DNA from 2 places in the Solibacillus sp. genome. Region 2 is predicted to be linked to the other one. Evidence: predicted binding sites of a transcription regulator. Region 2 holds the regulator's gene; the other holds the start of a gene.

The links. The regulator CtsR, encoded in region 2, represses protease genes until heat stress. The targets are predictions, from matches to a motif close to ATGGTCAATAAAGGTCAAACA.
Positions count from the first base shown of each region.
Region 1: a site for CtsR is predicted at 5,377-5,397, ahead of clpP (ATP-dependent Clp endopeptidase proteolytic subunit ClpP). Genes of this name have one in related genera too.

Region 1 covers NZ_JBELZM010000015.1:14,903-22,451, reverse strand. Annotated here, with positions in the region: gene trxB (thioredoxin-disulfide reductase) at 1-279, shown strand, start outside; gene ABS917_RS14390 (8-oxo-dGTP diphosphatase) at 607-1,077, shown strand; gene rapZ (RNase adapter RapZ) at 1,092-1,973, shown strand; gene ABS917_RS14380 (gluconeogenesis factor YvcK family protein) at 1,978-2,955, shown strand; gene whiA (DNA-binding protein WhiA) at 3,007-3,948, shown strand; gene ABS917_RS14370 (HPr family phosphocarrier protein) at 4,102-4,359, shown strand; gene clpP (ATP-dependent Clp endopeptidase proteolytic subunit ClpP) at 4,698-5,288, opposite strand; tRNA gene ABS917_RS14360 (tRNA-Arg) at 5,472-5,543, shown strand; gene ABS917_RS14355 (basic amino acid ABC transporter substrate-binding protein) at 6,286-7,065, shown strand; gene ABS917_RS14350 (amino acid ABC transporter permease) at 7,096-7,549, shown strand, end outside.
Region 2 covers NZ_JBELZM010000007.1:69,378-76,926, reverse strand. Annotated here, with positions in the region: gene ABS917_RS08995 (aldehyde dehydrogenase family protein) at 1-903, shown strand, start outside; gene ABS917_RS08990 (acyl-CoA thioesterase) at 968-1,456, shown strand; gene ABS917_RS08985 (protoglobin domain-containing protein) at 1,513-2,826, opposite strand; gene ABS917_RS08980 (acyltransferase) at 2,970-3,200, shown strand; gene ABS917_RS08975 (DUF4870 domain-containing protein) at 3,322-3,627, shown strand; gene ABS917_RS08970 (CtsR family transcriptional regulator) at 3,830-4,294, shown strand; gene ABS917_RS08965 (UvrB/UvrC motif-containing protein) at 4,307-4,849, shown strand; gene mcsB (protein-arginine kinase McsB) at 4,846-5,943, shown strand; gene ABS917_RS08955 (ATP-dependent Clp protease ATP-binding subunit) at 5,940-7,549, shown strand, end outside.

The sequences.
Region 1 (7,549 bases), on a different contig from region 2:
GTTGACGGCACTGAAACGGAAGAGGCTGCAGATGGCGTATTCGTATATGTTGGCATGCTTCCATTAACAGCGCCATTTGCTTCTTTGAATATTTTAAATGAAGCAGGCTATATTGTAACAAACGAAAAAATGGAAACGGCAGTTCCAGGTATTTATGCAGCGGGCGATGTTCGTGAAAAAATGCTTCGTCAAATTGTTACAGCTACAGGTGATGGCAGTATTGCAGCTCAATCAGCTCAACATTACGTGGAAGAAATAAAAGAAAAAATAAATCAATAATTCTTTAACACAAATGTAATCATATCGTTACAAAATAAGGGTATACTAAAAGTGGAATTTGTTTTAACCCCCTTATATTTTTATCCTAAGGTTGTTTCAAGCGGTTTACGCTGAAGCAACCTCTTTTTTTGTGGCTTTCCGGCATAAATGTTGACATTATAAATGAAACGCTTGCTTTTACTGAATGCATAGGACAAGGTATAATAGAAATAAGCTTTAGAAAAACACAATTCGCTTCACATAGCGAAATTGTGTCTTTACTTATGTGGAATTCGTGAATATTATATATTCACTTATCCATTAAATGAAAAAGTTGAGGTGTTGTGTATGCAACGTATTACAAATTTACTCGCTATTAAAGATGGTCAAGTATTATTGCTGCAAAAGCCGAGAAGAGGCTGGTTTGTGGCACCGGGTGGGAAAATGGAGCCAGGAGAGTCCATCTATGACTCCGCTATACGCGAATTTCAGGAAGAGACAAATCTAACACCAAAAGACGTTCATTTAAAAGGCGTATATACAATGGTTATTAAAAATGGAGATACAGTCGTCGATGAGTGGATGCTGTACACATTTATTGCAACAGATGTTGAAGGGACACCATTTGTCGAAACACGGGAAGGCATTTTAAGCTGGTATGAAATTGATCGTTTAAAGGATCTTCCGATGGCAGCAGGTGACCGTACGAATTTATTATTTGCAGCATTAAATAAAGGTACACAATATGGTACATTTGAATATACAGAGGATTTTGAGCTAATTAGCGAAAAAATTCAAAACTCGACGGAACAAAACTAGAGGAGATGAAATAAGTGGCTAGTTCGAGCTATACACATGAGTTAGTTATTATTACAGGAATGTCAGGGGCGGGCAAAACGGTAGCAGTTCAAAGTTTTGAGGATTTAGGTTATTACTGTGTAGATAATTTACCTCCGGAGCTTTTAACTACTTTTTTAGCGCTAATGAAGGGTTCCGAAAAAAAGATTTCACGTATGGCGGTTGTCATGGATTTACGTGGGAGAGAATTTTTTGGCTCATTGATCGAATCGCTCGACGCACTACTGGATGAAGAAGATATTTTACTCCGTATTTTATTTTTAGAATCCGATGATGCCACATTAGTTCGCCGCTATAAAGAATCACGCCGATCACATCCGCTTGCACCTCAGGGATTACCGCTGGAAGGGATTCAATTGGAGCGCGAATTGCTCTCTGAAGTAAAAGGTCGCGCCAAATCAATCGTCAATACTTCCAAGTTAAAGCCACGCGAATTACGTGAACGTATCGCCCAGGAATTCAGCAATATGAGCAGTCCTACGTTTTCACTAAACATTATGTCATTTGGTTTTAAGCATGGTCTGCCGATTGATGCGGATTTAGTATTCGATGTCCGTTTTTTAAAAAATCCTTACTATGTTGAAGAGTTACGGCATAAAACAGGGCTGCAAACAGAAGTTTCCTCTTACGTACTGGCAACGGAAGAAACACAACAGTTAATAGCCAAACTGACGGACTTGTTCACATTCATGATCCCCCATTACCGTAATGAAGGCAAATCACAGCTTGTCATCGCTTTCGGCTGTACGGGCGGACAACATCGCTCGGTTACACTTGCTGAATACTTCGGGAAGCTATTGGCAAAAAATGATCAAGTCATCGTTACACATAGAGATATCAATCATAGGAAGGATTGATGAAATGAAAAAAAAGAGAACAAGAATCGTCGTAATTGGCGGGGGGACAGGCCTTTCTACAATTTTACGCGGCCTAAAGCAACATCATTTTGATATAACGGCCATCGTGACGGTTGCAGATGACGGTGGCTCTTCTGGACGTTTGCGGGATGACTATGATATCCCGCCGCCAGGAGATGTGCGAAATGTAATTGCCGCATTATCAGATGTAGAGCCGTTAGTAGAGCAAATGTTTCAATACCGCTTTTCCCAATCAAACGATTTAGGCGGTCATTCGCTCGGGAATTTGATGTTGACTGCTTTAACTGAAATTACAGGTGATTTTAACCATGCGATTGCTGAAATGAGCAAAGTACTGAATGTGCACGGAAAGGTCATTCCAGCAGCGAATAAAAAGGTTACATTACATGCCGAATTAGCGGATGGGTCAGACATTATAGGAGAGTCTAAAATTCCATCAGGCCATGCACCGATTAAACGGGTATACTTGGAGCCGAGTAATCTCAAACCTTTACCTGCTGCAGTTCATGCGATTGAACGGGCAGATTTTATTTTGATTGGACCTGGAAGCCTTTATACGAGCATCATTCCGAATTTATTAGTTAAAGGAATCGGGCAGGCAGTTATTCGTGCAAAAGGTGAAAAGATCTACATTGCGAATTTAATGACACAGCAAGGTGAAACGAGAAGTTTTACTGCCTCACAGCATATTGAAGCAATTCATGAGCATGTAGGAGAAGCATTTATTCAATCGGTACTGATCAATGAAAAGGAGCTGCCTCCTTCGATATACGAAAATTACCGTGAAGAAAATGCCGAACCTGTAAAGTTTGATATTGAAAGACTGCAGGAAATGGGCATCAATATTATTCCAAAAGAGATTGCGCTTATTGAAAATGGAACAGTACGCCATGATGCGGTAAATCTCGCCGAGTGGCTATGTGAATATACAATACAGAAAAAACAAACGATGCAAGAATAGTAGTATTGAAAGAAACGCTACATAGGTTGCTAGGAAAGGGGGAGCGAATCCATGTCATTTGCATCTGAAACTAAGAAAGAACTGACGCAAGTAGAAGCCGGTGATAGCAGTTTAAAGGCTGAAGTATCTGCCCTTATACGGATGAATGGTTCGTTAAGTTTTGCGAATCGTCAAATAAGCTTAGATGTACAGACAGAAAATGCGGCAATCGCACGTCGGCTTTATACAATTGTAAAGAAGCTTTATCCATATAATGTCGAGTTGCTAGTTCGAAAAAAGATGCGTCTTAAAAAGAACAATGTGTATATATGCCGTGTTCGTGAAGGCGCACGGGAAATTCTTGCGGATTTAGAAATTGTCTCAAATTCATTTGAGTTTAATCATACAATCGCCAAATCAATCATACCGAAAGAAAATGAACGCCGTGCTTATTTACGTGGTGCCTTCTTGGCGGGAGGCTCGGTGAACAATCCGGAAACCTCTTCCTACCATTTGGAGATTTATTCTTTATATAAGGAGCACGGGGAAGCGTTGGCAGAGCTGATGAACCGATACGATTTAAATGCGAAAACGATCGAACGTAAAAAAGGCTTTGTGACGTATTTGAAAGAAGCCGAAAAAATTTCGGATTTTATGAATTTAGTCGGTGCTGTACAGGCAATGCTGAAGTTTGAGGATGTACGGATCATAAGAGATATGCGTAACAGTGTGAATCGTATCGTAAACTGTGAAACGGCCAACTTAAACAAAACAATAGGCGCGGCGTTGAGGCAAGTGGAAAATATCCGCTATATTGATAATGCGGTAGGTCTTGATCAACTGCCGGAAAAACTGCGTGAAATAGCACGTCTTCGTGTGGAATATCAGGACGTGACGTTAAAAGAGCTCGGTGAAATGGTTTCAACTGGCGTTGTCAGTAAATCAGGCGTCAATCATCGTCTGCGCAAAATCGATGAAATCGCGGATGCGCTCCGTCGTGGAGAGAGTATTTAAATTCACATAAAGGTACGGAGCAAGTCGACGAGGCGTAAAAGAAAAAATTGGTAATGATTTCATAAAAGATGTTTCCAATTGTTGTTCTTTTCGGACAATTTCGTTAAGATAAACTTAGAAGCGATGAACGGTTGTGAAAGGGAGTATTTCAACATGATTGAAAAACAAGTAGAAGTAAAGTTAAAATCGGGCTTACAAGCAAGACAGGCCGCTTTGTTCGTCCAAGAGGCGAATCGTTATAAAGCAGATGTCTTTTTACAAAAAGATACGAAAAAAGTGAATGCAAAGTCGATCATGGGCATTATGAGCCTAGCTGTTGCAAAAGGCACAGTTGTCACATTATGGGCAGACGGCCATGACGAAGAAAAAGCGATCGACTCACTACAACTTCTAATTGAAAAAGCGGATTAAAACAAAAGGATAAAGCGCCCGTTCAACTCCGAGTGGGCAAAACGCCACATCCTTGTGGCATGCCCCCAATGACTCACATCGTGTGAGCCCAAGCCATTGGAGGGCCCGACGCAAAAGTAAAAGCTCCACCACTTTTGCATGAGGGACCGAACTGGCCAAGGAATTGGCGCTTTATCCTGGACGTGGACAAATATATTATTTAAGCGTTAAACAAAGTACGATAACGAATTTTATTTACAAAACAAAAGCACAGCTGTTCAGTATTTTTGAACGGCTGTGCTTATTTTTTGAACACAAAAAAGCATACAAGATGAATCTTGTATGCTTGAATGGATCGATTATTTTAATTGGTTACGCTCATAAATTTTATCGATAAGACCGTACTCTAATGCTTGCTCTGCAGACATGAAGTTGTCACGATCTGTGTCGCGTGCCAACGTTTCGTAATCTTGGCCACTGTTTTCAGCCATGATGCGGTTTAATTTTTCACGTAAGTGTAAAATACGTTTTGCAGCGATTTCGATTTCTGTTGCTTGACCTTGTGCTCCGCCAAGTGGTTGGTGAATCATTACTTCTGCGTTTGGTAAAGCAACACGCTTGCCTTTTGCACCAGCAGAAAGCAGGAATGCACCCATTGAAGCAGCCATACCGATACAGATTGTTGATACATCAGGTTTGATGAAGTTCATCGTATCGTAGATCGCCATACCTGAAGTGATAGAGCCACCTGGTGAGTTGATATACAGGTAGATGTCTTTATCTGGATCTTCAGCTTCTAAAAATAATAGCTGTGCTACGATTGAGTTCGCAACATTATCGTCAATCCCACTACCTAATAAAATGATGCGGTCTTTAAGTAAACGTGAATAAATGTCATATGCACGTTCGCCGCGGTTTGTTTGTTCAATAACTGTAGGAATTAAGTTCATTGAAAAATCCTCCCTTTGTTAAAGCTTATATTCGATTACTTTTGCTGAAATTGACAAATATTTCAGCTGTAAACCTATCATACACGTATTAGTCAGTTATGGTCAAATATAAACTCTGATTTTTACAGTTGAAAATAAGGGGTTCCATCTGTATAATGAAAAAAGTTGCTCATATACTTATATGTCCTCGTGGTGTAATGGATAACACTTCAGATTCCGGTTCTGAGGCTGGGGGTTCGATTCCCTCCGAGGGCGCTTTCTTTTTAAAGATTATTATTGATCAGCATGAAGTAAAAATAATCTTTCTCTTCCATTTTTCTACAGTTTATTTTTAACGCTACACTATAAGTTTCCGAAACTAATCTAATTTAAACGCTCTTCACCTAAAAAATAAAATTTCTTTTTAAAAAGCACATTTTCTACTTGAAATATATGTAGAAAATTAGTACATTATTAAATGTTGTGTTTTTACAAAACTAGTTAGATAGACCATACTATCATGTCCTTTAGGGGGCACCATTTTACTGTTTTAATATACGTTTCAATATCAATTGCAAAAATCATCTGAGATTTTTTTGCAATGGAGAATGAAGTTTCAGCAGGATAGAAGGAATCACTGTACCGGTTCTTTTTATCCTTCATTCGTTCTCTGAACTAAATAATAATCCAAGGCTGCATGAGAGGGATTTCCTCTTATGCAGCCTTTTTCATTTTAGTTAAAAATTACCCGGCAGATTAACATTTATTTTAAAAAAACAGGGAATATATGTAATGATAAAAGAGCCTTTTTGAAGGAGGAAATACAATAATGAAATAGTAAACGAGTGAATAAATATTAAATTATATGCAAATATACCGTCAATTTTGTTATAATAATTCATCGTACTGCAATAATAATCAATTTTTTAAAAATTAAATGTTGTATATTAATTGTGTAATTAATATAATTGAACATGTTATTAACAAAAAAACTACTACATCCAGGAGGATATTCATAATGAGTACAAGAAAACTATTTAAATGGGCAGCACCTTTAGCCGCAGCTTCAATGATTTTGACAGCGTGTGGAGCTGATGAGTCTACATCAACAGGGGATAAAGAATATAAGAAAATTGTTGCAGGTACGGAAGCTACATATGCACCATTTGAATATTTAGACGATAAAGGAAATGTTGTCGGATTAGATTCAGAGATTTTAGCAGCGATCGGCGAAGAGATGGGCATTGAAACAGAAGTGAAGAATGTAGGCTGGGACTCAATGATGAGCCAAGTAACAACTGGTGAAGTGGATATGGGTGCAGCGGCTATTACAATTACAGATGAGCGTAAAGAATCATATGACTTTACAGATCCTTATTATGAAGCGACTTTATTGATCGTAACAAAAGAAGGTTCGACAGTTGCATCGTTAGAGGATATTAAAGACAAAAAAATCGCGGTGCAAATTAATACGACAGGTCATATCGCAGCACAGGAACTTCAAGGCGTTGCAAGCTCAAAAATTTTGGCTTATGAAAACTTCTCTGTTGCTTTAACAGAAGTGCTGACAGGTGCAGCAGATGCCGCTATCGGTGATAATGCAGTAATTTTAGATTACCTTGAAAACAATCCTGATTCAGGCTTAAAAGCGGTGGAAGATACTTCATTTGAAAAAGACTACTTCGGCTTTATGGTGAAAAAGGGCAACAAAGAGCTATTGGATATTTTAAATGAAGGTCTTCAAAAAATTAAAGACAACGGCAAGTTAGCTGAAATTACAGGTACGGAAATCGAATAAGCAACATTTTAATTTATTGGAGGGTTTCAGATGGATTTTTTTGATTTTTTCCGTTGGGATATAATCTGGAACTACCGTGAACTATATGCAAAAGGACTTTGGGCGACTATTGTTTTAACAGCATGTGGTTATATTGGTGGTATCATATTCGGTCTAGTTTTAGGATTAGGCCAGGTTTCAGCAAAAAAATGGATTTACTGGCCGGCTAAAATATATGTCGACGTATTCCGTGGTACGCCAATGCTCGTACAATTATTATTAATTCACTTAGCTGTTATTCCAACTATTTTTGGAACATCACAAGGTTGGTGGGTATCGGGTATTGTCGGCCTGATTTTAAACAGTGCCGCATACAATGCAGAAATTTTCCGTGCAGGGATCCAGTCGATCGACAAAGGTCAAATGGAAGCTGCAAGATCTTTAGGGTTAACGCAAAGCCAGGCGATGCGCAAAGTTATTTTACCGCAGGCGTTCCGTCGTATGA
Region 2 (7,549 bases):
GCATCCCAAACCCCGTTAAGTGCACTTGCAATGGCTGAAATCTTCAAAGAAGCAGGTTTACCGGATGGCGCTTTGCAAATTGTAACAGGCAGCGGCGGGGAGTTGAGCGAAACACTTGTAACACATCCACTTGTAAAAAAAGTGACATTTACAGGAAGTGGCGCGGTTGGCCTAAAAATTAAAGAAAAAATCGGCTTGCGAAAAATTACATTAGAGCTTGGTTCAAATGCGGCACTCATTGTTGAACCTTCAACACCGCTTGAAAAAATAATGAAGCGTGGTGTAGGCGGTGCATTTGGATTTGCAGGACAAGTATGTATTTCATTGCAACGTATTTATGTTCATACTTCAGTTTATGAAACATTTACAAAATTATTTGTTGAAGAAACAAAGAAACTAGTTGTCGGAGATCCGCATGATGAAAAAACGGATGTGAGTGCAATGATTCATCCTGATGAAGTTAGCCGTATAAAAAAATGGATTGAAGAGGCGAAACAGCAAGGTGCAACGGTTGCAGCAGGAGCTGAATTTACAGAGCGCACATGCTCTCCAACGGTCATGACGAATGTGAAGCCTGATATGAGAATTGTTTGTGAGGAGACTTTTGCGCCGATTGTATCCATTGTGCCGTATGAAACACTGGACGAGGCAATTGCCCTTGTAAATAAATCGGAGCTTGCGTTAAATGCGGGTATTTACACAAATGTATTAACAGATGCTATGAAAGCCGCTGAAGAGATTGAAGCAGGGGCGGTCATCATTAACGATATTCCAACATTCCGTGTAGATAATATGCCGTATGGGGGCGTCAAAATGAGCGGCTACGGTAAAGAAGGCATTAAGTATGCAGTGGAAGAAATGACCGATTTAAAATTTATTACAATGAAGTTGAATTATGAATAGTTTGCACTAGCACTTCCATCTTCTGAATAGTAACATGGAGTGTAGTTTAGAAAGGAGGAAGATTATGAAAAATACTCTGCCGATGAGCTTTTCAAAATCTATCCAAACACGATTAGTACTACCTCCTGATACAAATCATCATCAATCGATATTCGGAGGAAAAGTGTTAGCATATATTGATGAAATTGCGGCGATTGCTGCTATGAAACATTGCCAAGGCGAAGTCGTTACTGCTTCTTTTGACTCAGTAGATTTCGTATCCTCTGCCTATGCAGGTGATATGATTGAGTTGGAAGCTGTTGTATCTGGAACAGGTCGTACTTCGATGGAAGTATATGTACGGGTTGTATCAAGAAATATTAAAACAGGTGCAAAGAAATTAACGACAGAATCATTCGTAACGATGGTCGCGATTGACGAAAACGGCAAGCCGAAAGAAGTGCCGGGTGTTGAGCCGGAGACGGACTTCGAACGCCATTTATTTGAAACAGGCCCGATTCGTCAGGAGCATCGAAAGCAAAAGCGAGCATTATCAAAAAAACGCCGTGCATAAAAAAGGGATATCAAATGCAAAATGCCATTTGATATCCCTTTAGTATTTAAGGAAAATTAATCATGCAGTTCCTGAACAATGTGGAGCAATGAATCTGATGATGTTAACACATTATTTGATGTATGTGTTAAACCGGTAATAACAGATGAAATGGCATGAATGTCTTCATTGGTGTTTTCATATTGTGTTTTAATGCCATGAACGGCTTCAGTAATCGATGTAAAGGAATCCGCCAAGTTTTTTTGCGTATCGACGCTCATTTTTACTTGCTCATCAACACTTGAAACAGAGTCAGACATTTGTGAAATACTAAGTTCGGTTTCTTTAATTAAATGAGAGACGTTTTGTACCGCATTTTTAGTTTCCTCAGCAAGCTTTCGAACTTCATCAGCTACTACGGCAAATCCTTTCCCGTGTTCACCTGCACGTGCTGCTTCAATAGATGCATTTAATGCAAGCAAGTTTGTCTGATCGGCAATTCCTGTTACTAACCCTACAATTTCAGCAATTTTTTTAGAAGATTGACGCAGTTTAACCATTGATGATTCAAGTGTGTCCACACGATCTAAAATGTTTGTCATGATTGCTGTCTGGTTAACTAAATATGTAGTCCCAGTCGTTGATTTATTTTCTGTTTCCGCTACTAAATTCAATCCCTGTGTTGTGTTGGAAGCAATTTCTTCGGATTGACTCGCAATCTCCTGTAATGAGGCATTTGTCTGATCACTAATATGCGTTAATTCTTGTGCAGTATGTTGAATTCGCTCTACAATTCGGTATTTCATTTCCAAACTTTCAGTACGAATGCGCTGCTCTTCTTTTTCATATGCTTCAATCACAAGCTGCTGCTCGAAGTTGATTAGTTTTGAAAAAGCATTAATTGCTTTAGCCATTTCTTCATTCGACATTTCAACTTTACTGATAAAGTCGATAAACGTTGTCATCAGCGATTGAAATGATGCAATATACCACTTTGATTGCAGTCCGATTTTGACATGGACATGCGCAATCGTTTGTCGTTCCTCTATATAATTTGAATCGATATTACAATTGAACATCGCTTCTAAATGCTTTGTTAATGTACCTTTAAGACGCTCCATTCGAGCTGAACTTCCTATAATATCTACGAGTTCAGGACTTAAGCTGATTGCACTGTAAAACTTCTCCACCATAACTGGAACAACTTGCTGTGCAAAAGGTTCTAGCTGTTTAATCACGGCTAAATCCTCTTTCGTTAATTTTAGCAATTGTAGCTGTTTATGTAAGTTAGGATAGTTTGAAACATCCAAATTTACTTGCTGTGCATAATCGTCAATATTAAAATAAGGCTTGTTTGAAACTTTTGTAGCTCTTGAAAACAGAATACCCATGTTCTTCCTCGTTTCATCTATTTATTAAATAATTCTATCTTACTGTTATATCGGATAATATCAGTAATATTTCTATATAGATTAAAAATTTACAGTAATTAGTATTTGAGGTAATATAACTATTAAAATGGATGCAGTAAATAGTGAAAGGCGTTGTAATGATGAAGTTCCATAAAGGGCGTTTGAAATTTGTTTTACCATTGTCGCTTGGGGTTGCGATTGCATCGTATATTATGCTCGTGAACAATTATGCAGAAGTAGGCGACCGTGACCGGATTTTAATAGTTATTGGAGCAACCATCTTAACCGCGGTTATTTCCTACTTTTTATTTCCTCAAGAAGGGGACAACCCGAAAGATAGAGGCCCATATTGATCAGATTTAGACTTCACAAGGAATCTCGAAATAAAAATTCGGGATTTTTTGTCCTCTCTATGAAACTTTTATGAATATTATCCGTAAATAAGCTAATAAACTAAAGTGAGGTTGATAACAAATGGAATCTAAATGGTCGAAAATCATCATTCATGCCAGTGCATTCTTTGCACCGTTCCTAGTACCGATTCTGTTTTTCTTGATAAGTTCTGAAGATGAAGTAAAGCGTACAGCAATCCAAGCATTGCTATTCCAGGTTGTATTCGGAATTTTAATAGCGATAGCAGGAGTTCTTTCTGTATTGTTAATTGGTTTACCATTCCTATTAGTATTTTTACTCATCTTCTGGATTGCACCGGTCATCGGTATTGTAAAAGCATTATCTGACCAGCACTGGAATTATCCAATTGTCGGACGCTGGGTATAATTTATCCTCAATTTGGCAAAGTTCATAAAAGCGGTAAGGTTTGTTTAAAAAACACCTTATCGCTTTTTTACATAAATAGGGATTTATTAATGTAAAAATAGGGAAACCTAAAACAAGAGTGATTAGTTGCATTTCAAAAAATAAATATTGTATATTTAAGTCAAAGATAGTCAAAGTCAGTTGATGAGAGGTGAGAGACAGCATGAGGAATATATCTGACATAATTGAAGGGTATTTGAAGGAAGTTATTGAATTAGAGGGACAGGGACTTATTGAAATAAAGCGAAATGAATTAGCAAAGCAATTTGCCTGTGCTCCTTCCCAAATCAATTACGTTATCAATACGCGTTTCACGACCGAGCATGGCTACTATGTAGAGAGTAAGCGGGGTGGTGGCGGTTATATTCGGATTTTGCGTGTGACAATCCACTCTAAGAAAAATTTACTGGACGAAATGGAAACACAAATAGGTAACGCCATTGCTCAGACTAATGCTGAACGTATTATTTTTAGGTTATTGGATGAGGACATTATTACAGAGCGAGAAGCAAGCATTATGAAAGCCGCTTTAGATCGGGTCACATTACAGGTAGCTTTACCGCTGCGTGATCAGCTAAGAGCACGTATTATGCATGCAATGCTACAAACGATTTCTTTTGAAAAGTAGAGGTGGATTATTATGATATGTGAGCATTGTAAACAGCGTCATGCAAATGTTACCGTTACTCAAGTTCACAATGGTCAAAAAGTCGAGCGTCACTACTGTGAAGTATGTGCCACTCAATTTCATCCATTTCAATTTGACGTAAATGAAGAGCCTGCATCTCTTCAGCAGCTTATTTCAAATTGGTTCAATTTTGTACCTGTGAATGCAAAGAAAGAAAGTACGACAACTAATACAAACAGCCCAAAATCCTGTCCTTCCTGTGGGTTTACGTACCGACAGTTTTTAAAGCAAGGCAAATTTGGATGCGGTCAATGTTACGAAACATTTAGTGAGCAATTACCACAGCTACTTGAACGCCTTCAGGCAGGTACTCAGCATGTTGGGTATGTGGAAGAAGGACCTTCAAAAGAAAAAGTAGAACAACAGATTCAAGAGCTCCGTTCATCACTGCAGCAAGCCATTGAGGAAGAGCGTTTTGAAGATGCAGCTTCCATACGTGATGAAGTAAGGGAATTGGAAAGTAAAATAAAACAGGAAGGTGAGGGGAACGCATGAACATCGAGCATTTTTTAACGAATGCCAGTCCCAGCTGGATGCAACACGAAAGCGATTCCGATATCGTCATAAGCACGCGCATTCGGCTTGCTCGTAATATTGCCAATACTCGATTTCCGATAAGTTTTACAGAACAGGAAGCACAAATAATCGAAGAAAAAATGATGAAGTCATTATTATCTTCGGATAACAACCCATATCAGTTTTCCTATTTCCAAATAAAAGATATGCCGGTTTTACAACGCCAAATTTTAGTGGAGAAGCATTTAATCAGCCCAAATTTGGCAAGAAGAAAAAAAATTGGATCATTTTTTTTAACAAAAGATGAATCCATTAGCATATTAGTAAATGAAGAGGATCATATTCGCATACAGAGTCTTATGCAAGGGATGAATTTAAAAGAAGCATTTGATAAGGCTCGTAATATTGACCGCTACTTAAGTAAGTCAATCGCTTATGCATATGAAGACCGCTATGGTTATTTGACAAGTTGCCCAACAAATGTCGGAACAGGACTTCGAGCTTCTGTCATGCTCCATTTACCAGCACTTACAATGATGAAACAGATGAATCCATTAATTCAGATGATGACACGATTAGGAATGGTTGTGCGGGGTATATATGGGGAAGGCAGTGAAAATTTAGGGAATATTTATCAAATATCAAACCAGATCACATTAGGTAAATCAGAAGAAATGATTTTGCAGGAGCTTCAGGATGTTGTAGAGCAAGTGATCAAAAAAGAAGAACTTGCCCGCAAAAATTTGCTAATGCGTGCCCCTTCGATGTTGGAAGATCGCTTAAGCCGTTCACTTGGTACATTGAAGTACGCAAAAATTTTAACAAGTGAAGAAGCTGCTAGCTGTTTATCAAATGTGCGTCTTGGGGTAAGTTTAGGATTATTAGAAGCAATTTCACAGCGTAAACTAAATGAGTGCATGCTTATTATGCAACCTGGACTCATTCAGCAATATATTGGTACTACGTTACAACCGGCAGAGCGCGACATGTATCGTGCGAAGCTGTTGCAAGAAAAGTTAAACGAGCAAGATGAAGCTACAAACAATGGGGAAAAAGGAGAGGATTTTCTATGATGTTTAATCGATTCACACAACGTGCTCAGAAGGTATTACAACTTGCTCAAGAAGAGGCAATTCGTCTTAAGCATAAAGAAATCGGAACTGAACATATTTTACTTGGCTTAATTCGTGAAGGTGGCGGAATTGCCGCTAAAGCTTTAGAAGCAATTAATATTAGCCCTCAAATGATTGAAACTGGCATCGAGGAACTCGTTGGAAAAGGTACTGAAGATGTAGGCCCAATCGTACATTACACACCACGTGCTAAAAAGGTAATCGAACTTTCATTGGATGAATCACGTAAATTAGGGCATGCATATGTCGGAACAGAGCATATTTTATTAGCTTTAATTCGTGAAGGTGAAGGCGTTGCTGCCCGCGTATTGGCGAATACAGGTGTAAGCATCAATAAAGCACGCCAGCAAGTTTTACTGTTATTAGGCAATAATGATTCAAACAATAGCGGTAACTCCAGCATGACGCAAACAGTAAATACACCAACACTTGATAGTTTAGCCCGTGATTTAACAGCGGTAGCGCGTGAAGGTTCACTTGACCCGGTTATCGGCCGCTCAAAAGAAATTACACGTGTTGTAGAAGTACTGTCACGCCGTACAAAAAACAACCCTGTACTAATCGGGGAACCAGGTGTCGGTAAAACGGCTATTGCAGAAGGCTTGGCACAGCAAATTATCAATAATGAAGTACCGGAAACACTGCGCGATAAACGTGTTATGACGCTTGATATGGGTACAGTTGTTGCAGGTACGAAATATCGTGGGGAATTTGAAGACCGTCTGAAAAAAGTGATGGATGAAATTCGCCAGGCTGGCAATATTATTTTATTCATCGATGAGCTTCATACATTGATCGGTGCAGGTGGCGCGGAAGGTGCAATTGATGCCTCGAATATTTTGAAACCATCATTGGCACGTGGCGAACTGCAATGTATCGGTGCCACAACATTGGATGAGTACCGCAAATATATCGAAAAAGACGCGGCATTAGAGCGTCGTTTCCAACCGATTCAAGTTGATGAGCCATCTGTTGAAGAAACAATCCAAATTATTAATGGTTTACGTGACCGCTATGAAGCACATCACCGTGTGAAAATTTCGGATGAAGCGGTAGAAGCAGCTGCAAAATTATCTGATCGCTACATTTCAGATCGTTTCTTACCGGATAAGGCAATTGACTTGATTGATGAAGCTGGTTCGAAAGTGCGCTTACGCTCTTATACTGTTCCACCTAATTTAAAAGAGTTGGAAGATAAATTGGAAGGCATCAAGTCTGAAAAGAATGCCGCTGTTTCAGGACAGGAATTTGAAAAAGCAGCTGCTTTGCGCGATACAGAGCAGAAGCTGAAACAAGAGCTTGAACAACTGAAAAAAGAGTGGAAAGAAAAACAAGGCAAAGAAGAGTCTACAGTATATGTAGACGACATCGCGCAAGTGGTAGCGATGTGGACGGGAATTCCTGTTTCTAAAATCGCCCAGGCAGAATCTGCGAAGTTATTAAACCTTGAAGAAGAATTACACAAACGCGTAGTTGGTCAAGGTGAAGCAGTAGAGGCAATTTCCCGTGCAATCCGCCGTGCACGTGCAGGCTTAAAAGACCCGAA